2 regions of the Sphingomonas sp. ACRSK genome follow, and region 2 is predicted to be linked to the other one. Evidence: predicted binding sites of a transcription regulator. Region 2 holds the regulator's gene; the other holds the start of a gene.
What was found. The regulator LexA, encoded in region 2, represses DNA repair genes until DNA is damaged. The targets are predictions, from matches to a motif close to GTTCCNCNCTTGTTCT.

Region 1 (7,449 bases), on a different contig from region 2:
ATCGCCTCCGGCAGATCGGCGAAGCGCCGCTCCATCGTGCCGGGCGGCACGAAGCAGCGGTCGGCCGAACGCTCGCGGCGCAATCCCAAGTCGTCGATGGTGCATTTGCAGCGGATCGCCGTCACCACGTCCTGCAGCATACGGCGTTCGGGCTCGTGGTAGAGCACGTCGCCGGTGGCGAGCGGCCGCAAAGCGAAGCGCGCGGCCTCCTCGGCCGTGCGGTGCAGCCGCAGCCGGTCACCCGGCCGGCGGTGATAGGTCAGGCAGACATGGCCGCGGTCCGACCCGAACAGGTCGGCCATCCAGCGCAGCTCCTCCTCGCGCACGCCGTCGATCCCGGGCACGAGCGATCCGACCAGCCCCTGCGTATCGGCCAGGTCGTCCCAATGGAGGAAGCACTGCCCCTTTTCGCCGTGCTGCGGATCGGCGCGCTTCTTGCCGAGCGTCAGCAGCCGGGTGAGCCGCGACCAGCCAGCCAGATCCTCCGGCCACACCAGCAGCGACGCGCCGGAGACGAGGTCGAGCCGGCACCCGGCCACGAGGCGGATGGGGTTGCCCTGCGCGCTCACCTCGCGCGCGGCGACCAGCGAGCGGACGATGCCTGCCACCGAATTGCGGTCGGTGATGCCGAGCGCCGGCATGCCCATTTCGGAGGCGGTGCCGAACAGCTCCTCCGCCGACGACGCGCCGCGCAGGAACGAAAAGTGGGTGGTGACCTGAAGCTCTGAGTAGGTCATGCGAACATGCCCTGGAGCCACCAGCTGAGATCGCCCGTCTCCCCACGCAAGCCATCGCCGCTGCGGTACAGCCAGAAGCGGTGGCCGTGCTCGTCCTCCACCCGGAAATAGTCGCGCACCGCATCGCGTTCGGCCGGGCGCCGCCACCATTCGCCCGCGATCCGTTCCGGCCCGTCGGCATGCACCACCACATGGGGCACCCCGCGCCAGGTGAAGCGCCGCGGCGGCTGGTCGGGCAGTTCGGCCATGACATGATCGAGCCGCTCGGGCCGGCGCAGCACGCGTACCGGACGCGGCCAGCGCAGGTGCCAGGGGTGGTCGGCCTCCCGACCGTCGAGCCGGCGAACGTCATCCTCGCGCAGCTGGGTCGCGGGCGGATCGGCCGGATCGAGGGGAGCGACCCGCGCCACCGCCCGTTCCGGAACGTCGCTTTCCACCGGCGTGACCCGCCACATGCGCTGCGCGCCGATGCGGTTGACGATCTGGTCGACCAGCGGCCCCAGGTCCGGAGGCGTGTCCTCGACCAGCGCGGCACCCAGCGTCTCCGCGCCCAGCGGCTCGGCGCGACGCACGTGCAACGCCATGGCGTCGATGCCATAGCCGGGCTCCACCGTCTCGATCCGCCGCCCCAGCAGTCGCAACAAATGCTCGGAGTCGCGGCTGGCACGCGCGAGCCCGATGCGCAGCCGCTGCGGCACGCCGTCGACGCGGTCGAGCACCAGTTCCACCTGGCGTGCGCCCAGCCCGGCTTTCCGCAACACCGCCACCAGCCTGGGCACCAGTTCGCCCAGCCAGTGCGCGATCGCCTCTGCCGTGGCAATCGGCTCGGCGAAGCGCTGGCGGACCTGAACCCGCTCCGGCGGCACCACCGGATCGAGCGGTTCGGCACGCGCCCCCAGCGCCTGGTCCAGCCGGGCGAGCACCGCATCGCCGAACCGCCGCGCCAGCTGCCCGCGCGGGAGTGCCCGCAACTGCCCGATCGTCGTCACGCCCAGCCGGGCAAGCAGCTCGATCGCGCTTTCCGGAAGCCGCAACAGCCCGACTGGCAGCGGGTCCAGCGCCTCGGCCTGCGCACCGGGTTGGCAGATTCGCACCGCTGCCCCACCCTGCCGGGCCAGCGCCCAGGCGGCACCGGCCGTATCGGCAATACCGACGCAGGCGTTGACGCCATGCCGCGCGAGCAGGCGCACCAGCCGCAGTGCCATGCGCACCTCGCCGCCATGCAGATGAGCGACGCCCGTCAGGTCGAGCAGCAATCCATCGGGGTCGGACAGGTCGACCACCGGCGTCCAACGGCGCGCGAGCAGCATCGCCAGCCGGCGCAGATCGGCCCGGTCGCCCGCCGGATCGGCATCGCGCACCTGAAGTTCGGGCACCTGCGCGCGTGCCTGGGTGAGCGCCATACCCGGCCGCAGCCCCAGTGCCTGCGCCGCCGGGGAGGCCGCCGCGATCGCCACGCGGCCTCCCTGGCGGGCGACGGTGACCAGCGGCACGGCATCCCTTGCCGCGACAGGACTACCGGGCACTTCCTCCACGCACACCCGCGCGACCAGATCGCCTAGAGTGCGTCCGGTCTGGAAGAAGCGGCCCGCAGCGGCATAGCCCGCGATCGGCTCGCGGCCATGCGCGTCCGGGTGCGGTCCCTCGCCCGGGTACTGCACCGCCGGCATCGCCGCCATCTGCGCCAGCGTCGGGCGGTCCGAGCGCGGAAACGCCTGCGGCTGCGCGAGCGCGTGATGGCTGCACCCGCCCTCGTCCGGCGGCATCGCCTTGAACGGATGGTCCATCACCTCCGAACGCCGGCTGAGCTCGCGAAACGGCGGCTGCTGGTGCAGCGGCAGCGCCGCGATCGCGCGGTCGACCGCCTCGGCATCTGCGGCCCAGGCGGCGGATGCGGGCGAGGCGTCGAGCGGACGGCCCTGGCGATGAACGTCCTTGAAGGGCCGCTCGTCTTTGAACGGATTGTCGGCGGCCACGCTGGTGCGGCCCAGCTCCCGCTGCGGCGGGCGCTGGTGCGTGGGCAGCTGCTCGATCGCAGCCTCCACCTCCGCCCGTGCCCAGCGCGCGCCGGGGCGCCAGCCGCCCTCCCTGGGGACGGAGCACTGGCTGGCGCGCTCGGCCTCGGCCACCCGGCCGATCGCCGCGAAGGCGGAGCCCGTGCGTCCCGCCTCAGGCGGCGCGGCGGTTCGCTCTGCCTGCCGCAGCCGGTCGATCGGCCAGTCGGGCAGGAAGAGCGCAGCGACCCGTTTCATCGCATGCCTCCACGGTCCAGTCGCGGGGCTCGCCACCTTTCTGGCGGACGAGCGCAAGTTTCCATTGGGCACGGCCCACCCCGGCCACCGGCAGCCGCGTCGAGGGGGCCGACGCCACCCGCCAGCGCGTCGATGCGGCCGAGGGCACCGCCAGCGGATCGGCGCCCGCGCGCCCGTGCCGGCGCAGCAGCAGCGCGATGGTGCGCCCGCCCTCCGCCGCCAGCTGCAACCGGCGGGTGGCGGTCATGGAAACGCGCTTGGCCTCGCCGATCACCGCGCCGAGACCCCGGTGGCGCAGCCCCTCCTCCATCAGCTGGAGCAGTTCGGCATCGTCGGCAGCCTCGGCATAGAGCACCCGGTGCGGCCCCAGCCCGACCTGTGCGAGCCCCGGCGCGAACAGGTCTCGGCGGCGCACCACCCACAGCACCGGGCCCCAGGCACGCGCAGCGATTCCCGCCAGGAACAGCGTCGCCGCGCAATCGTCGGCCATGTCCGGCCCGGCGCCTGCCACCTCGTGCAGCGCATCGAGCGCCAGCCCACCTCCGGCCAGCACCGCGTCGAGCGCCGGCACGCCGAACGGCAGCACCTCGCGCCGGCGATAGCGGCCGCATTCGATGGCGCGCAGCTGCGCGCGCAAGGCGTCCAGGACAGGGGCTTGAGCTTGGGTCACGACAACAGCTAGGACTCACGAGGGACTCGATATGTTCCTATTCTGTTCTAATGCGCTCCCGAGTCAACCGCCGATCGCACGACCCTTGCGCGGGCGCCGGCTTGCCATTCCTTTCCCGATGCTTAGGCTCGCCTGCGACCCTTATCGGAGCCCCTGATGACCGCACGCCTGCGCGCCGTTCTGGCCGCGACCACGATCCTCGCCCTTTCCCCTGCAGGAGCCGCCATGGCGCAGACCTCCGCCACAGCGACTTCCGTCGATGCAACCCCGCTGCTCGCCCCCTGGGGCGGCCCCTATGGCGGCGTGCCGCCGTGGGACAAGGTGACGCCGGCGATGTTCCCCGCCGCCTTCCCGGTCGCGATGGCCGAGCTGCGCCGCGACGTGCTCAAGATCCGCGACGACAAGCGCCCGGCGACCTTCCAGACCGTGATCGAGCCGATGGAACTCGCCGGCGACACGATGGACCGGGTCGAGTCGATGTGGGGCGTCTATTCGAGCAACCTCGCCACCAAGGAGGTGCAGGCGATCGACCGCGAGTGGAGCCCCAAGCTCTCCGCCTTTTATGACGAGCTCTATCTCGACCCCAAGCTGTTCGCGCGGGTGAAGGCGGCATACGACGGCCGCGCTAGCCAGAAGCTCGATCCCAAGCAGCTGCGGCTGCTCGAGCGCACCTATCGCAGCTTCGTGCGTCGCGGCGCGCTGCTGACCGATGCGCAACGGGTGCAGGTGTCGCAGCTCAACCAGGCGCTGTCGGTCGCCTACAACAGCTTCAGCGAAAAGGTGCTGGCCGACGAGGAGACCTGGATCGTCGTCGACGATGCCAAGCAGCTTGCGGGCCTGCCCGACAGCTTCGTCGCCTCGCTCAAGGCCGCGGCCGACGAACGCAAGCTTCCCGGCAAGTGGGCGATCGTCAACACCCGCTCCTCCGTCGCGCCGGTGCTGACCTATGCCACCGACCGGGCGTTGCGCGAAAAGGTGTGGCGCGCGTTCGTCAATCGTGGCGACAACGGCGGTGCCAACGACACCAACGCGACCATCGCCGAGATCCTGAAGCTGCGCCAGCAGCGCGCCAAGCTGCTCGGCTTCCAGAACCACGCCTGGTACCGCATGGACGACACCATGGCGGAGACGCCGGCCAACGCCATGTCGCTGATGATGCGCGTGTGGCCCGCCGCGGTCGCCCGCGTCCACCAGGAGGTCGCCGACATGCAGGCCCTCGCCAACCAGGGCGGCGCCAAGATCACCATCGAGCCGTGGGACTATCGCTTCTACGCAGAGAAGGTGCGCAAGGCGAAGTACGACCTGGATGAGAGCGAGGTGAAGCCCTACCTCCAGCTCGACAACATCCTCCAGGGTGCGCTCTACGCCGCCGGCCGACTCTACGACCTCGATTTCAAGGAGAACACGGGGCAGATCCCGGTGTTCGATCCGGCGGTGCGCACCTTTGTCGTCACCGACAAGCGCGACGGGCACAATGTCGGCGTCTTCTACTTCGATGCCTACGCTCGGTCCGGCAAGCGCTCGGGCGCCTGGGCTACGGCCTATCGCCGCCAGCAGGAGCTGGGCGGCCACAAGAACGTGCTGGCGTCCAACAACAACAATTTCGTGAAGGGCGCGCCCGGCCAGCCGACGCTCATCAGCCTGGACGACGCGACCACGCTGTTCCACGAATTCGGCCACGCCATCCACAGCTTCCTGCAGAACGTGAAATATCCGGGGCTCGCCGGCACGCCGCGCGACTTCGTGGAGTACCCCAGCCAGGTGAACGAGAACTGGCTGCTCACCCGCGACGTGCTCGATCGCTATGCCAAGCACTATCAGACCGGCGCACCGATGCCGCAGGCGCTGGTGGACAAGATCGAGAAGTCGTCGACCTTCAACCAGGGCTTCGACACGGTCGAATATCTCTCGTCGGCGATCGTCGACATGAAGCTGCACGACCGCGACACGCCGGTGACCGACGTCGATGCGTTCGAGCGCGAGACGCTGGCCGAGCTGGGGATGCCGAAGGAGATGGTGATGCGGCACCGCCTGCCGCAGTTCAACCACCTGTTCTCGTCCGACGCCTATAGCGCCGGCTATTACAGCTACCTGTGGTCGGAAACGATGGACGCCGACACCTGGGCGGCGTTCACCGAGACGGGCAACGTCTGGGACAAGGCGACCGCCGATCGCTTCCGCACCGTGCTGCTGTCGACCGGCAACGAGACCGATCGCAAGCAAGCCTATCGCGCGTTCCGCGGCCGCGACCCGGACGTCAACGCCCTGTTCAAGCGGCGTGGCTTTCCGGTGAAATAAGCGGCAGGAGGTCCGCGGTGTCAGCCGGTGCCGCGGACCTCAGCCGGAGGGCTGCTGACGGCCATCATCGGGTTCGTTCCTGGCCTGCCACGGCCAACGCCCGTCGATCTCCACCTCCAGCGAGAAGCTGAGGAAAGTACGGATCAGGACGATGCCGGCGAGCACCGCCAGGCTTTCGAGCGTCGGCTCGATCGCCACCGTGTTGATGATGTCGGCCGCGACCAGCAGCTCCAGCCCCAGCAGGATCGAGCGGCCCAGGTTGGATCGCAGCCGCTTGTAGGCGGCGCCTGCCGGGCACCGCCGCAGATCGCGGACATAGCGCACGCCGGACACGGCGGCGCCGAGCAGCAGCACCGCGACACCGACGACCTCCACCGCGCGCGTGACGCCGTGGATGGCCGAAAGCAGCAGGGATTCGTCGATCATTTCCGGTCAACCGCCGGGCAGGACCGGCGTTCCGGCCGACCGATCAGGCGATCAGGCGTGCGACCTCCGCATAGTCCGCTGCGATGTCTTGGACGCCGATGCGGCGCAGCACGTCGGCGTGGCCGATGCCGCAATGCTGGCCGGCGCACAGGCCGATGACGTGCGCACCCGATGCCACCGCACCGGTTGCGCCCACCGGCGAGTCCTCCAGGATCACGCAGCGTTCGATCGGCACGCCGAGCGCGTCGGCAGCATAGAGATAGAGGTCCGGCGCCGGCTTGCCGCGGGTGACATGCTCGCGCCCGCTGAACACCTTTTCGCCGAACGCGTCGCGCAGACCCAGATGGTCGAGATGTGCGGTGATCCAGCGCGTCGAACTCGACGAGGCGATCGCGCGCGGCAGTTCGCGCGGCAGCGATCGGACGAAGGTGACCGCACCCGCCACTTCCTCGATCCCCTCGGCGACCGCGCGCGCATCCTCTGCGGCACGGGCCTCGTGGAAGTCGGCCGGGATCGGGCGCCCCAGGAACGCCTCCACCTCGTCCAGGAAGTCCTTGCCCGCACGACCCATGAAGCGCGCCATCGCCTCGGCGGTGTCGATCGGGTGGCCGGCGGCCGTCAGGTAATCGGCAAGGTGGCGGTTGCCCGCCCATTCGCTTTCCAGCAGCACACCGTCGAAGTCGAACAGGATCGCGTCGAACCGCATCAGCGTGCCCCGAACAAGGCGGTGCCGACCCGCACATGGGTGGCCCCCAGCGTCACCGCGGTCTCGTAATCCCCGGACATGCCCATGCTGAGCCCCGGCAGGCCGTTGTCGTCGGCAAGCTTCGCCAGCAGCGCGAACCAAGGCGCCGGCTCCAGCTCCAGCGGCGGGACGCACATCAGCCCGATTACCGGCAGTTCGGCGCTCCGAGCCTCGGCAAGCAGTGCCGCCAATTCGGGGACCGCGACGCCGCCCTTCTGCGGCTCGTCGCCGATGTCGACCTGCACGAAGCAGGCGGGGCGTCGGTCGTGCCGGTCCATCGCCTTGGCGAGGGCGGCGACCAGCGACGATCGGTCGAGCGAA
Region 2 (7,449 bases):
CGGGTGACCGACAGCTACGGCATCGAGTTCTACAGCCACGTGATGCATATCGTGTCCAACGTGGTCGGCCGGCTCTCGCCGGATCACGACGCGCTGGATGCGCTGTTCGCCGGCTTTCCGGCGGGCACGGTCAGCGGCGCGCCCAAAGTCCGCGCCTGCCAGGTGATCGCCGAGCTGGAGGGGGAGACGCGCGGCGCCTATGCGGGCGGCGTCGGCTATTTCTCGCCGGACGGATCGATGGACTCGTGCATCGTGCTGCGGACTGCGGTGGTCAAGGACGGCACCATGCACGTCCAGGCAGGCGCCGGCATCGTCGCGGACAGCAACCCGGACTATGAACAGCGCGAGTGCGAGGCCAAGGCGAGCGCGCTGCTCGCCGCCGCGCGCGAGGCGATCGCCCAGGCGAGCGGCCCCCGCTTCGGGCAATAGCGGGGGCGGGATCGCCGCCCGCTCCGGCAGAGGACGTCGGAAAAGCGGGGGCCCCTCCACCCACCTTGTATCCCCCCGAATGCGGGGATCCAGAGTTTAGCAGGACAGCGACGGCTGGCTTTCGGAACCCTGGGCTCCCGCCTTCGCGGGAGCACGGCAGGGGATCGGAAGAGGGCCGGCAAACGCCAGGTCAGTCAGGCACGGCGCCGCCTGTGAGCGGGACCGCCAAGTCACCGCAGCTGGCCCCCGGCTTCCGCCGGGGTACGGATTGGAAGAAGCGAACGATAGCGCGATCAGTCTCCGGCGCGGGGGAACTGCTCCGCCTGCTGCTGCGCCTTGCGCTGCTGGTACCATTGCCGCAGCAACTGCTGGTTGCAGCCGGTCTGGCCGCCGGTGCCGACTGGCGAGCAGCTGTCGGGCAGGCCGACGCGGTTGACCTCCATCATCGTCTCGGCGCGATTCGCCCAGCTTTGCGCGGCTGCCTCCTGTGAGGGCGGGTTGCGCAACTCGCTGGGGATGCGGAAGCGCTCGCTCTCGTCCTTGCGGGCGCAGACGACCACTTCGTTTTCCGTCTCGGGCTTGGGGCATTCCTCCTTGCCATAGACGGTGACGCTGCGCGTGCGCTGCGGGGGGGCGCTGCTGGTCTTCTCGGCTTCCTGGGCCATGGCCGGGGATGCCGCCAGCGCCGCCACGAGAATCCAACGAACCATGCCAACCTCCTGAACGCAAAACACACGCCCGACCAACGATCGGGTCCAGCGCAGCGTTGCGCCAGACTGCGGCGGCGCTATGGCAAAGCCATGATCCTTGTCATCGACAATTACGATAGCTTCACCTGGAACCTGGTCCATTACCTGATGGAGCTGGGTGCGCCGGTGAAGGTCGTGCGCAACGACGCGCTAACCGCCCAAGAGGCGCTGGCGAGCAATGCCGCCGGCCTCCTCATCTCGCCGGGGCCGTGCACCCCGAACGAGGCGGGTGTCTCGCTGGACCTGGTCGCCGCCTGTGCGGAGGCCGGACGGCCGCTCTTGGGCGTGTGTCTGGGCCACCAGGCGATCGGCCAGCATTTCGGCGGCAAGGTGGTGCGCGGCGGGCTGATGCACGGCAAGACCTGTCCGGTCGAGCATGACGGCACCGGCTTGTTCGAAGGGCTCCCCAGCCCCTTCACCGCGACCCGCTACCATTCGCTGATCGTGACGGAGGTGCCGGAGTCGCTGGTGGTCAATTGCACCGCCGGCGATGCCAGCGTTATGGGCGTGCGCCATGTGAGCCTGCCGATCCACGGCGTTCAGTTCCACCCGGAGAGCATCGCCACCGAACACGGCCATGCGATGCTTGCGAACTGGCTGAAGAGCACCGGCATCTCGCCGAAGCAGCGCGCGGCATGACGACCACCGTCCTGCTGCCGTCGACGGAGACGCCGTTGTCGCACGAGAGCGCGGCCGAGGCGTTCGGTGCCATCCTCGACGGGAAGGCGTCGGAAGAGGCGATCATCGCCTTCCTGGTCGGGCTCACCGAGCGTGGCGAAACCAGCATCGAAATCGCCGAGGCCGCGCGGGCCATGCGCCAGCGGATGGTGCCGATCGACGCGCCGCCCGGGGCGATCGACGTCTGCGGCACCGGCGGCGACGGGCACCATACCCTGAACGTCTCCACCGCCGTCAGCCTGGTGGTGGCGGCAACCGGCGTGCCGGTGGCCAAGCACGGCAACCGGGCTGCATCCAGCAAGGCAGGGGCTGCGGACACGCTCGAAGCGCTCGGCCTGGACATGATGCGCGCCGGGGCGATGGCCGAGCAGACACTGGCAGACATCGGCATCGCCTTCCTGTTCGCGGGCAACCACCATCCGGCGATGCGACGCATCCAGCCGCTGCGCCAGAAGATCGGCCGGCGCACCGTCTTCAACCTGATGGGTCCGCTCGCAAACCCTGCGCATGTCGAGCGCCAGCTGATCGGCATCGCACGTCCCGACTATGCGCCCCTCTATGCGGAGGCGCTGGAACGCCTGGGCGCCACGGCGGCCGCGGTGATCGCGGGCGAGGAGGAGCTGGACGAGATCTCGATCGCCGGCCCCACCCGCGTGGTGCGCATCGGGTTGGTCGCCCTGCCCGACCGGATCACGCCCGCGGACGCCGGGCTGCCGGCGAGCCCGCTCGAGGCGCTGCGCGGCGGCGACCCCGCGCACAATGCGCTGGCGCTGCGCCGGCTGCTGGCGGGCGAGGAAAGCGCCTATCGCGACGCAGTGCTGCTGAACGCGGCGGCCGCGCTGGTGATCGCGGACAAGGTGAGCGACCTTGCCGAGGGCGCGGTGCTTGCCGCCAACACGATCGATTCCGGTGCCGCCCGGCGCCTTCTGGACGCATGGATTGCCTACGCATGAGCACGATGCTTTCGAAGATTCTCGAGACCAAGCGCACCGAGGTCGCCGCCCGCAAGAGCATGGCAGGGGTGCAGGAGCTCGACCGCCGGGCGGGCATGCAGACGCCGCCGCGGGGCTTCCGCGCCGCGCTCGACGCCAAGCAGGGGCATGCGATCATCGCCGAGATCAAGAAGGCGAGCCCGTCGAAGGGGCTGATCCGTGCCGACTTCGACCCGCCGGCCCATGCGCGCGCCTATCAGGCGGGCGGTGCGGCCTGCCTCTCGGTGCTGACCGACGAGGAGTATTTCCAGGGATCGGACGACTATCTGGTCACCGCGCGCGCGGCCTGCGACCTGCCGGTGCTGCGCAAGGACTTCGTCATCGATCCATGGCAGGCGGCGGAGACGCGCGCACTGGGGGCGGACGCGATCCTGCTGATCGTGGCGGCCCTGGAAGACCGGCAGATGGCGGAGATCGAGGCGGCGGCGCTGGAGCGGGGGCTGGACGTGCTGGTGGAGGTCCATGACTATCCGGAGCTGGAGCGGGCGCTGAAGCTCAAGACGCGGCTGATCGGGGTCAACAACCGCGACCTGCGCGACTTCACCGTGAACTTCGATCGCACCTATGAGCTGGTTGCGCACGCGCCGGAGGGCTGCACCTTCGTGGCCGAAAGCGGGCTGACGGGGCGCGCCGACCTGGACGCGATGGCGGAGCACGGCATCCACTGCTTCCTGATCGGCGAGGCGCTGATGCGGCAGGACGACGTCGAGGCGGCAACCCGCGCCCTGACCCGATGACCGGCCTCACCCACCTCGACGCCGAGGGCCATGCCCGCATGGTGGACGTCGGCGACAAGGCGGTGACGGCGCGGCAGGCGACCGCCACCGGCCGGATCACCATGTCGGACGAGGCGCTGGCAGCGATCCGCGACGGGCTGGTGAAGAAGGGCGACGTGCTTGCGGTGGCGCGGGTCGCCGGGATCATGGCCGCCAAGCGCACCAGCGACCTGGTGCCGCTGTGCCATCCGCTGCCCCTCACCCGCGTGGTGCTGGACCTGACGATCGAGGCGGAGGGCATCGTCGCGACCGCGACCTGCGCGACGGACGGCAAGACCGGGGTTGAGATGGAGGCGCTGACCGCCGTCTCCGTCGCGCTGCTCACCGTCTATGACATGGCCAAGGCGCTCGACCGCGGCATGGTGATTGACGGCGTGCGCCTGCTCGCCAAATCGGGCGGCAAGTCCGGAGACTGGCAGGCGTGAGCCTGCTGCCGCTCGACGAGGCGCAGGCGCGGGTCTTGGGCCTCGCCAAGCCGGTCGCCGTCGAGACGGTGCCGATCCGCGACGCCATCGGCCGCTGGGCAGCCGACGACCTGCCGGCGCTGCGCACCCAGCCCGAGCGGGCGCTGTCGTCGATGGACGGCTACGCGATCCGCTTCGACGACCTGCCCGGACCTTGGGAGGTCATCGGGGAATCCGCGGCCGGGCGGCCGTTCGGCGGCAGCGTTGGCCCGAGCCAGGCGACGCGCATCTTCACGGGGGCCGCGTTGCCCGAGGGCGCCGACACGGTTCTGGTGCAGGAAGAGGCAGCGCGCGAGGGCAGCCGTCTGATGCTGGCGGGCGAAGGGCCGCCGCGGCGCGGCAGCAGCGTGCGTACGGCCGGGCTGGATTTTACCGCAGGCGAGCGGCTGCTGTCGGCAGGTGCGGCGATCACGCCGGCTGCGGCAGCGCTGCTGGCGGTGGGCGGGCACGGCATGGTTCCCGTCCGGCGCTGGGTGCGGGTGGCGATCGCGGCCACGGGCGACGAGCTCGTGCCGCCGGGTTCGCCCCCCGACGCCGGGCTTCCGGAGTCCAACGGCGTGCTGCTGGCGGGCCTGCTCGGGGAGCTGCCCGTCGAACGGATCGACCTGGGCATTCTGCCGGACGACCTCTCCGCACTCACCGCCGCCTTCGCCGGGGTGGATGCCGATGTGCTGGTGACGACGGGGGGCGCCTCCGTCGGCGACCACGATCTGGTGCGGCCGGCGCTGGAGGCGGCAGGCGCGCGGATCGACTTCTGGCGCATCGCGATGCGGCCGGGCAAGCCGATGATGGCGGGCAGGCTCGGCAACGCCGTCGTGCTGGGCCTGCCAGGCAATCCGGTCTCCGCCTTCGTGACGGCAACGCTGTTCCTGCTGCCGCTGGTGCGCATGCTGGCGGGCGCGGCCGATCCGCTGTCGCGGCGGCGCGTGGTGCCGCTCGGCGCGCCGCTGGCCGCGAACGACCGGAGGGCCGATCACCTGCGCGCGGAACTGCGCGACGGGGTTGCCTTCCCCGCCCCCGCGCAGGACAGCTCCATGCTACGCACGCTCGCCCGGGCAGACTGCCTGATCGTGCGTCCTCCCTATGCTGGCGCGGCAAAAGCGGGCGACTCGGTGGAAATCCTGGATATCGGTTGACAGGGGGCGGCTCCGTTTCCTAAAGGTTCCATATCTGTTCCGACGGAGGACCGCATGCTCACGCGCAAGCAGCACGAGCTGATCTGCTTCATCGACGACCGGTTGAAGGAAACCGGCGTGTCCCCCTCGTTCGAGGAGATGAAGGAAGCGCTCGACCTCAAGTCGAAGTCGGGCGTGCATCGCCTGATCAGCGCGCTGGAGGAACGCCAGTTCATCCGTCGTCTGCCGAACCGCGCCCGCGCGCTGGAAGTGCTGCGGATGCCGGACCGGCCCGAGACGGCCAAGAAAGCGCCGGCCAAGACGGCGCCCGCCCGAAGCGCGCCGGTCGCGCCGCCAGCTCCCGCCAACGACGTCATCGAGATCCCGCTGCACGGCCGCATCGCCGCCGGCGTCCCGATCGAGGCGATGGAAGGCCAGCAGATGCTGCCGGTGCCGGCCGCGCTGCTGGGCTCGGGCGAGCATTATGCGCTCGAGGTCGCGGGGGACTCGATGGTCGAGGCGGGCATCCTCGACGGCGACTATGCCTTGGTTCGCCGCACCGACGCGGCGCGCGACGGCGAGATCGTGGTCGCGCTGATCGACGAGAACGAGGCGACGCTGAAGTATTTCCGCCGTGAAGGCGCGATGATCCGCCTCGACCCGGCCAACCGCAGCTATGATCCGCAGCGCTATCGCCCGGACCAGGTGCGGGTGCAGGGGAAGCTTGCAGGACTGCTGCGCCGCTACTGAGGCGGACGCTGGGTGTTCGGTTAGCGAGGCTTGTGCCGAGCGGCCTGTGGGGGACTCGGCTCCAACCTCGCAGCGGTAGTGAATGCCGCTGTGGTTAGAAGGGCGACCTCCGTCGTTGAGGGCGAGAAGCCGGCGCGGTGCGGCGTCAGGGAGACGGGTGGTCCCGGCCGCTCCTTCTGCGCCGCGGCCAGCGATCCGCCACGGGCGCCGTCGTCGGCGGGGTGATCCACGGGTGCTGATCCCCGGGCGCGCGGACCCGGCGCGCCTCGGGCGGATCGAAGCGGATGGCGATGCCGCCCGTTTGCGCGAGCACCGGTCGGTCTAGCCGCAGCCACCGGGGCGTGCAGCCGCGCGGAAGGCGGCGTTCGCTGACGACGATGTCGGCGTCACGGCATGCGGCGATCAGGTCGCGCACCGGAAGCAGGTAGCCGCTGCGGGTGGCGACGACGCGCCAGACGCGATCGCGGGCAGCAACATCGACGACGCAGACGTCGGCGGTGCAGCGGGCGTTAGGCTGCTCGGCGAGCGGGGGCAGCTCGCCCTCGACACCGCCCCCCTCCCCCAAGGTGCCCCGCACATAGTCGCCTGCCCGGTCGCGGAGGATCGCCATGCCTCCCTCGGGCGTGCGAATTGCGAGGTGCCGACCGTCGCTGGTGACGAGCAGGTCCGGCGCGGGCGTCGCGAGCGCCCACAGCGCTCCAACGGCAAACGGTGCCAGCCCCAGCAGCCGCGCGCGCGTGCGCCATAGCGCCAGCCACAGCCCGCCTGCGACCATCAGCCCGAACGCTCCGCCCGGCATCGACGGCAGTGCCGCGACGGAACCCGGGGCGGCCGCAACCGTGCGCGCGAGCCACAGCAGCAGCGACAGGGCGTGCTCGACTACCCACCAGGCCGGCGCGCCGAGGCGGAGGAGATCGAGCAGCAGTGCCAGCGCCTCCGCCGGCATGACGACAAAGGTGGTGAGCGGGATCGCGACGATGTTGGCGAGCGCGCCATAAAGCCCGGCCTTGTGGAAGTGGAACAGGCCGATCGGCATCAGCACCGCCTCCACCGCGACGCCGGTCAGCAGCAGCGATCCGAGGTTCCGCAACAAACGTCGCGGCAGCCCCTCGTCGCACGCCTGGAACCACCGGCGGACTCGCGGGTGCTCGTGGAGGGCGACGATGGCGGTGACGGCGGCGAAGCTCAGTTGGAAGCTAGGGCCGGCGAGCGACTCCGGAAGCAGCAACAGCACCAGGAAAGCCCCGGTCGCGACCAGCCGCAAGGTGATAGCCTCCCGCCCCATCGCCAGCGCCGCCAGCACCAGCAGGGCTGCGACGCAGGAGCGAATCGTCGGCACCTCGGCCCCGGACAGCCAAGTATAGCCGATCGCCGCCAGCGCCGCGCCCGAGGCCGCCACCAGCGGGAGGCGCACCCGCAGGGCGAGCGCCGGCACCAGCGCCAGCACGCGGAGCAACAGCAACATGGTCGCGCCGACCACCGCCGTCACGTGGAGG

Region 1: MHZ35_RS00200 (ImuA family protein) is a predicted target of LexA. The motif match lies at 3,693-3,708, and genes of this name have one in related genera.

Annotation. Positions count from the first base shown of each region.
Region 1 covers NZ_JAKRNR010000001.1:30,325-37,773, forward strand. Annotated here, with positions in the region: gene MHZ35_RS00190 (error-prone DNA polymerase) at 1-737, opposite strand, end outside; gene MHZ35_RS00195 (Y-family DNA polymerase) at 734-2,989, opposite strand; gene MHZ35_RS00200 (ImuA family protein) at 2,907-3,626, opposite strand; gene MHZ35_RS00205 (M3 family metallopeptidase) at 3,816-5,957, shown strand; gene MHZ35_RS00210 (DUF1622 domain-containing protein) at 5,997-6,383, opposite strand; gene MHZ35_RS00215 (HAD family hydrolase) at 6,427-7,089, opposite strand; gene MHZ35_RS00220 (YggS family pyridoxal phosphate-dependent enzyme) at 7,089-7,449, opposite strand, start outside.
Region 2 covers NZ_JAKRNR010000021.1:26,551-33,999, forward strand. Annotated here, with positions in the region: gene trpE (anthranilate synthase component I) at 1-429, shown strand, start outside; gene MHZ35_RS12530 (hypothetical protein) at 723-1,139, opposite strand; gene MHZ35_RS12535 (anthranilate synthase component II) at 1,230-1,817, shown strand; gene trpD (anthranilate phosphoribosyltransferase) at 1,814-2,809, shown strand; gene trpC (indole-3-glycerol phosphate synthase TrpC) at 2,806-3,585, shown strand; gene moaC (cyclic pyranopterin monophosphate synthase MoaC) at 3,582-4,049, shown strand; gene MHZ35_RS12555 (molybdopterin molybdotransferase MoeA) at 4,046-5,224, shown strand; gene lexA (transcriptional repressor LexA) at 5,279-5,953, shown strand; gene MHZ35_RS12565 (ComEC/Rec2 family competence protein) at 6,099-7,449, opposite strand, start outside.